DNA from 2 places in the Oceaniradius stylonematis genome. Region 2 is predicted to be linked to the other one. Evidence: predicted binding sites of a transcription regulator. Region 2 holds the regulator's gene; the other holds the start of a gene.
What was found. Region 2 encodes LexA, which represses DNA repair genes until DNA is damaged. Its sites were predicted from a motif close to TGTTCNNNNTGTGTTCNG; they were not measured.

Region 1: a site for LexA is predicted at 2,050-2,067, ahead of ACOQOU_RS05900 (ImuA family protein). Genes of this name have one in related genera too.

Annotation. Positions count from the first base shown of each region.
Region 1 covers NZ_OZ244994.1:1,189,751-1,193,738, forward strand. The annotation lists gene ACOQOU_RS05895 (Y-family DNA polymerase) at 1-1,358, opposite strand, end outside; gene ACOQOU_RS05900 (ImuA family protein) at 1,249-2,037, opposite strand; gene ACOQOU_RS05905 (DUF2945 domain-containing protein) at 2,301-2,522, shown strand; gene ACOQOU_RS05910 (DNA topoisomerase IB) at 2,509-3,516, shown strand; gene ACOQOU_RS05915 (histone deacetylase family protein) at 3,526-3,988, opposite strand, start outside.
Region 2 covers NZ_OZ244994.1:133,893-137,880, reverse strand. The annotation lists gene ACOQOU_RS00755 (peptidylprolyl isomerase) at 1-72, opposite strand, end outside; gene ACOQOU_RS00750 (peptidylprolyl isomerase) at 102-692, opposite strand; gene coaD (pantetheine-phosphate adenylyltransferase) at 723-1,220, opposite strand; gene ACOQOU_RS00740 (hypothetical protein) at 1,306-1,722, opposite strand; gene lexA (transcriptional repressor LexA) at 2,060-2,782, shown strand; gene ACOQOU_RS00730 (ComEC/Rec2 family competence protein) at 2,879-3,988, opposite strand, start outside.

The DNA.
Region 1 (3,988 bases), 1.1 Mb from region 2:
CGGAACCTGAGCGGCGGCCCGTCCGGGATCTCGGCCAGCGCCTCGATCGGCTGGGGCTGGGCGAACAGATGCACCGGACGCATGGGACGCGCATCGGCCGGAGCCATTTGCCAGTGCGTGGCTTGGGCGGCCGCATGCCCGGCAGGCATGGCACGCACGGCCTCTTCGGGGATATGGGTTTCGGCGGGAACAAACTGCGTCACCGCATGCCGGCCGAACCGGGTGCTCAGCCGGTCGATCAGCGCCGTTACGTCCTCATCCTCGACCTGACGGCCGTCCAGCGTGTGCTGGGCCGTTTCCAGAGCCGCCGACACCGGTACCGACAGCCGGATCAAATCATAGCCGTAGCCGGGATCGAGGGGATCGCCGAGCGTGTCGATCCGTTCCCGGAAAAGCCGCGTGACGACCTCGGGCGCCCGGACCGGTCGCGCCGTCTCGATCGTCAGCCGGCTGACCGTGCCATCGGTACGGAACAGCGCCGCATCGAAGCGCCGCCCGCCATGCCCGCGCTTTTCCAGACTGTCGGCGGCGTGGCCCGCGAGCGCTTCGAGCGTCGCCAGCACATCGCCTGTCTGTGTCAGCGGTTCGGCGAAGCGGCGCTCGGCGCTGCAGACCGGCACAGGCCGGCGCGGCGCGATCGCAATGTTCTCGCCGCCCTGAAGCCTGACGAGGCGTGCCGCCAGCGCCGCGCCGAAACGCGCGACCAGCGGCTTGTGCGGCCGGCATGCCAGATCGCCGACCGTCTTCAGCCCGGCGCGCAGCAATGCCGTCATGGTCTCGGCGCCCGCCTCGAGCGCGGCCACGGGCAATGACGCGACGGCCGCGGCCTCCCCGCCCGGTGCGACGATCACATGTGGCTGGCCGAAGCGCGCCAGCGCACGCGCCGCCTGCGGCGTGCCGGCAAGGGCCGTGCGCACCTGCGTTGTCCCGTGCGACAGGCGCGCGACGAGATCGTCGAGCAAGCCCTTTTCGCCGCCGAACAGATGGGCGCAGCCGGTGATGTCCAGAACCAGCCCGTCGGGCGCATCGAGTGCCGTCATCGGCGTGTAGCGGTCGCAGAAATCGGCGATCCGTTCGAGCCACGCCGCATCGGCCGCATGGTCCATTTCGACGGCGGCAAGCTGCGGCACCCGCGCCCGCGCATCGGCCAGGGTGAGCCCCGGCGTCAGGCCCATCGCCATGGCTTTTGGATCGACGCGGACGACGCGCAGCGCATTGTTGTGCTTTTCGGTGAAGCACAGGCACGCGTCAGCCTGTGCGTGCGAGCCGTTCGACTGGCGCCGGAACCGGTCGCTTGTCAGGAACGGCAGCCACACTGCCAGATACCGTCGCGGCATGCCGGAAACGCTTTCGTTCATGATCCCACTCCAGATGCCAGCGCTGGCCGGATGCGCCGGCGCGGTTGCGCAACAAGGTGATGTCGAAGGCCGGCCTGCCCGGCGCATTGGCGGCCAGCGCACGGGACGGCGCCGCCGCAACCTGCCAGCGTGTCTGCGCAACGCTCGGACCCGGCTCGGCGGCCAGCCGCATGAGGAGCGGCGTCGTGCCCGATGCTTCGGCGGCAAGCGCAAGCCGGCGCGTCGCCGTCAGATCGAGGCTCCTGGGCATGCCCCAGAGTTCGATCAGGACCGCGCCCAGCGCCGCGCAGCGCACCGCCTCCAGTGCGGCGCGCAACCCGTCCTCGGGCCGCCGCGCCCGCACATGGATGATATGGGCCGGATCGAGCCCCAGCGCCGCGAGCCCCGGCATGAACAAAGGGCCGGCCTCGGTTTCCGAAAAACCCTGGCGGATCCAGACGATCCTGCCCGCATCGCCTGAAATGCATTGCGCCAGGCCGGCGCAAAAACCCGTCAGCGCCGCCGCATCCGCCGCTTGCGCCGCAAACATTTCGTGCAGGGCGCCGCGCGCCAGCGCGCTGCCCAGCGCCGCGTCGGCCCTTTCCGCCCCCAGCGTCACAAAGCCTTGCTGGTCCGTCGGCTTCTGCATGGGCGCCAGGGCCGTGATCTGACGCTGCAATTCGATCAGTGTCGGTTGCATGAAAATCCACAATGTTCACTTTTTGTTCTTATTACATGACAACCCTTCGCCAGAGTCAATTCACAAGGCGGATCGTCGATGCTCGGACATCCGGCCAGCCCGTCCGTACACGGATGCCCGGTGCCGGACGGAGATGGTCCGGACCATGCCTCCATCAATTCAGAGCACGCCGATTGGACGCCGGACACCCTGCGACAATCGCGCCGGAACCGGACCGGCTTCTTGTTCGTTGGCGGCCTGACGCAGCATTCGGGAGCACACTCATGGCGGACATCAAGGTCGGCGACACGGTCACATGGTCCTGGGGCGACGGCACGGCCAAAGGCTCCGTGACCGAACGGTTCACCGACAAGGTGACGCGGACGCTGAAAGGCACCGAGGTCACACGAAATGCCGGCGACGAGGATCCGGCGTTCCTGATCGAACAGGACGATGGCGACCAGGTGCTCAAATCGGGCAGCGAACTCGACCATGCCGACGGCTGACGACGCGCCGCCGCCCGGCCTCGTCTATTATCCCGACAGCAGGCCCGGCATTCGCCGCAAGCGGCACGGGCGCGGCTTCACCTATCTGGCGGCCGACGGCACGCGGATCGACTGCGCGCGCGAACGGGCGCGCCTGAAGGCCCTCGCGGTTCCGCCCGCCTATGAGGATGTCTGGATGTCGCCGCTCGCCAACGGCCATCTGCAGGCGACCGGCCGCGACGCGCGCCGCCGCAAGCAATATCGCTATCATCCCGACTGGACCAAAGCCCGCTCCGACGGCAAGTTCGACCAACTGGCGACGTTCGGAGCAACCCTGCCCGCGCTGCGCCGCTGGATCAGCGACCGCCTGACCGGCGAGGTCGGCGACCTTGAAACGGCGGTCGCCGCTGTCCTGGCGCTGATCGACCGCGGCGCCCTGCGCGTCGGCGATCCCGGCTACACCGCCGACAATGGCAGCTTCGGCGCAACGACGCTGCGCAACCGGCATGTCCGGTTCGACGGCACGCGTGTGCATCTCGACTTCGTCGCCAAGGGCGGCAAGCGCGTGCACCAGACGGTGGTCGGCGCGCAATTGCAGCGCGTCCTTCAGCGCAGCCGCGACCTGCCCGGCAGCGAACTGGTCACATGGCTCGCCGACGACGGCACGCCGCGCATTGTCCGCTCGGAGCATCTGGGCGACGTGCTTGCGCGCATCTGCGGCGATGGCACCACCGCCAAGAGCTTGCGCACCTGGCACGGCACCCATGCCGCCTTCATGGCCGCCACGAAACCCGAACCGCTGACCATCCGGATCATGAGCGAAGCGGCGGCCGAACGGCTGAACAACACGCCGTCCATCGCGCGAACGAGCTACATCCATCCGGCGATCATCGCGCTCGCCGAACTGTCAGACGACGAACGCGCGACGCGGCTGGATGCTCTGGGCGACGACACGCGCGACGGCCTGCGCCGGGGCGAGGCTGCGCTGCTCGCCTGTCTGCGAGAGGCGGCCTGACAGGCCGCGTCAGACACAAAACCCTTCGAGCACGTTGATCGTGTTGATGCCGACCTCCTCGACCGCATAGCCGCCCTCCATCAGGAACAATGTCGGCAGGCCGAGCGCGGCGATGTCGGCCCCCATCGTCGAAAAGTCATTCGATGTCAGCTTGAAGAAGCTGATCGGGTCCTTTTCGAACGTATCGACGCCCAGCGAGACGATGACGAGGCCGGGATCGAAACGCGCGATGCGCTCCATCGCCTTGCCGAGCGCGGCGCGCCAGACATCGAACCCGGTTCCCGGCGGCATGGGCAGGTTGAGGTTGAAGCCCTCGCCGGCGCCGCTGCCCGTCTCGTCGGCAAAGCCAAGGAAATGCGGAAACGCCTGATCGGGGTCGCCATGCAGCGAAATGAACAGCACATCGTCGCGGTCGTAGAAGATCTCCTGCGTGCCGTTGCCATGGTGAAAGTCGACATCGAGGATCGCAACC
Region 2 (3,988 bases):
CTTCATCTCGATCACGACTTCGCCCTTGGTGGTTTCCATGACGAGCGTGTTCTCGGGGTCCTTGTAAGCCAATGGGATATCCTCTCCTTGAAATCGTGTGACTACTGATCGGCCATCTCGACCTTGATCATGCGGTCGGGGTCGGCGACGGCGCCGTTCTGCGCCTGCGAGCCGCGCGTGATGTTGTCGACATATTCCATGCCGCTGACGACGCTGCCGACGACCGTGTACTGGCCGTCGAGAAAACGGCCCTCGTCGAACATGATGAAGAACTGGGAATTGGCCGAGTTCGGGCTCTGCGAGCGTGCCATGCCGACGACGCCGCGCATGAAGGGCTCGCCCGAGAACTCGGCCGGAAGGTCCGGCAGGTCGGAGCCGCCGGTGCCGGCGCGGCGCAGGCTGAACCCGTCTTCCATGTCGCCGAACTGGACGTCGCCGGTCTGCGCCATGAAGCCGTCGATGACGCGGTGAAAGGCGACATTGTCGTAGGCGCCCTGGCGCACCAGCGTCTTGATCTGTTCGACATGCTTCGGCGCCAGATCGGGCCTGAGCGCGACGCGCACCTCGCCGTCCTTGAGCGTGATGACCATCGTGTCCGATGGATCGGCCTCGGCCATCGATATCGAAACCGTCGCGCCGGTCAGGCCGAGCGCGGCGGTGGCGGCCAGCACAATTCGTCGTGTCAAACGCATGAAGGAGCCTCTTTTCGTGTCAGCTTTCGATCAGCCGGCAAACCGCGCCTTGAGCGCCTTTTCCACCGGGCCGGGAACGAAGGGCGACACATCGCCGCCCATGGCCGCGATCTGGCGCACCAATGTGGCGGCGATGGGACGGGTTTCGGCCGCCGCGGGCACGAACACGGTCTCGATGTCCGGCGCCATGGCCGTGTTCATGCCGGCCATCTGCATCTCATAGGCATAATCGGTGGAATCGCGCAGGCCGCGCAGCATGGCGACCGCGCCCGCCGCGCGCGCCGCATCGACCACCAGCCCGTCGAACGCGGTTACCGACACCCGGTCGCCGGCAAGGCCCGCCTCGTCCAGCGCGGCGCGGATCAGGCTTTCGCGCTCATCGAAAGCGAACAGGCCTTTCTTGCCGGCATGGGTGCCGATGGCGACCGTCACGCGGTCGAACAGCGCGAGACCGGCCCGCAGCACGGACAGGTGCCCGTTGGTCAACGGGTCGAAGGAGCCCGCATAGATGGCCGAACGTTTGCTCATCGGGTGCGTGTAGGAAAAAAGCGGCGCGCCTGCAAAGCCTTTTCGGCGGGCAGCAAGCCTTCATGATCGGCGACGACGGCGCGCGTCAGCCGGTTTCGCAGGTCACCGCATAGGCGCCCTGTCCGACGATCCGCAAAATTCCGGCTTCCGCGCCGGCCTTGTCCTCGAACGCGCGCTCGAGACGCAGCGTGATCAGGATCTCCTCGACATTGGGATCGGTGAAATCCGCCCAAAGGCGCTCGGAACTCGTATAGCCCTGCCCGAACAGGATCGTTTCGGCATCCTCGCCCTCCGGCGGATTGGTCGCATAGACCGTGCCGTCCGCTTCGATAACCGCATTGACCACAGCCAGCACCGGCACACGTCCAAGCGTCAGCAGAACGGACGTTCCGGGATCGTCGACACCGGTGCAGGCGACGCTTGCCGTCGCCGACGCCGCGCCGGTCAGCCCCAGCGTGGCAAGCGCGGTTGCGCATAACAATCGCCCCGGACCGGCCATCATCCACTCCCTCGAACCGTGAAAACGCATCGCCGTGTGCAACCTATCACATCGCCCGCGCGTTTTCACCGGCACAAACACAGTCATTGTGCCTGTTGGGAGAACCGTCATGATCACGATCTACGCCATCGCCACCGCCGTCACCGTGCTGACCGGCGCCACCGCCCTGTCGTTCGGCCTGATGGTGCGCCCGCGCGACTGACATCGCCGCTGCGCCGCCGGCGTTCGACACGACTGCACGCAGCATTGCAGGCGTTAACCGGATTTTATCCCTTGCGGAACACAAATGGAACAGTTAACGTCTGTTCGACATTTGTTTTCGTTTGTTTCCGGATTCGCCATGCTGACACGCAAACAACTCGACCTCCTGATGTTCATCAATGAACGGCTCAAGGAGACCGGCGTCCCGCCATCCTTCGACGAAATGAAGGAGGCGCTGGATTTGGCGTCGAAGTCCGGCATCCACCGGCTGATCACCGCGCTCGAGGAGCGCGGCTTCATCCGCCGCCTGCCCAACCGGGCGCGGGCGCTGGAAGTGATCAAGCTGCCCGAGGCGATGCAGCCGATCAACCAGGTGCGCCAGCGCTTTTCGCCGAGCGTGGTCGAGGGCGGCCTTGGCCGGCCCGCCGCCCCGTCCGTTCCCGCCGCTCCGCCGCGCGAGGCGCCCGATGGCGCCAATGACGATTTCAGCGTTCCGGTGATGGGCAAGATCGCCGCCGGTGTTCCGATTTCCGCGATCGAGAACCAGACGCGGTCGCTGGTCGTGCCGCCCGACATGATGGGCAAGGGCGAACACTACGCGCTCGATGTCGAGGGCGATTCGATGATCCATGCCGGCATTCTCGATGGCGACACGGTGGTGATCAAACGCACCGACACGGCCAATCCCGGCGAGATCGTCGTCGCTCTGGTCGATGACGAGGAAGCCACCCTCAAACGTTTCCGCCGCAAGGGCGCCTCGATTGCGCTGGAAGCGGCCAACCCAGCCTATGAGACCCGCATTTTCGGGCCCGACCGGGTGCGGATACAGGGGCGGCTGGTCGGTCTCGTCCGGCGCTACTGAGGGTCAGGCGCTAAAGCGGATCAGGAACCGGTCCGATCTGGCGGGTGGTTGGGCGATGTGGCTATTGTCGGCACGCAGCGTGCCGGGCCAGCGCGTTTAATTCCTTTCGGCGAGGTTGCGGGCCGCCCGGCTCCATCGACGGTGATCGTGCCAGGGCCGCAAGGATGCGCCGATCGCATGACGTGCCGTCAGTTTCGGTTCGCCTGAAGCATCGGTTCGGACTGCGATTTCCGCGCTGCCTTGCAGGGCAAGCGTCTGCGCCGTCAGCACCAGCGTGCCGTCGTTGCAGTGCGCAGTTGATGGCGCATAGGCCAGCACGATCAGATCGAATCGCCGGCACAGTTCACCTCCGCTCAACGGTCCGTCCGCCGGTTCCGTGAGGATCGCGATATCGACCGAAGCGCCAGATGCGTGGCGCACATTTGCCATGCAAACCGTCCCGTTGCAGCGCATCGCGCTTTCCCGTCCAGTGCCGTCAGGAGCCTCGGTGAATGGATCATCGACGGAGACGGGCCTGGTCACCGTCCGCGCCGCATAGGCCATCTGCCATTGTTCGAGGATGAACCCGTTCGGCCGCGCACGGTTGACGCGCAGCGTGCCATCGTCGCCGATCATCGCCATCTGCCTGCCGTCCTCGGAGATGACAGCGATCGGCAGTTCGCCCTGCCGGGCAAGCACGATCGCGACGCATGCGGGCAGGATCGCCGCCCAGCGCAGCCAAGTGCGGAACAGGCACAGCCAGGCCAGCGCCACCGTCGCCGCCAGCATGGTGCCCGCGGACATGGCGCCGACCATCCCGTCGGGAGACCGTTCGGCGACCCATTGCGCGATGGACAGGATCCAGCCGGCGCTCGCTGCCATCGCCGCATAGATCGGCCCGTCGATGCCGAACGGGATGGCGAGCGTTGCCAATATCGCCAGCGGCATGGTCAGGAACGAGACGATCGGCATCGCGGCCAGATTGGTCACCAGGCCGAGGACAGCCACGCGCTGGAAATGATAGGCCGCATAAAGCCCGCTGGCGGCGCCTGCGACGATCGAAGTGGCCGCAAGGGCTGCCACGAACCGCCAAGCGTTGGCCGCGGCCGCCGCGGTCCCGCTTTGGATTGGCGTATCGCCGCGCTGCCGTGCCCGTGCAATCCGGGCGCGGTTCCAGCCGTCATAAAGCGCTATCAGCGCCAGCGTCGCGGCAAACGACATGTGAAA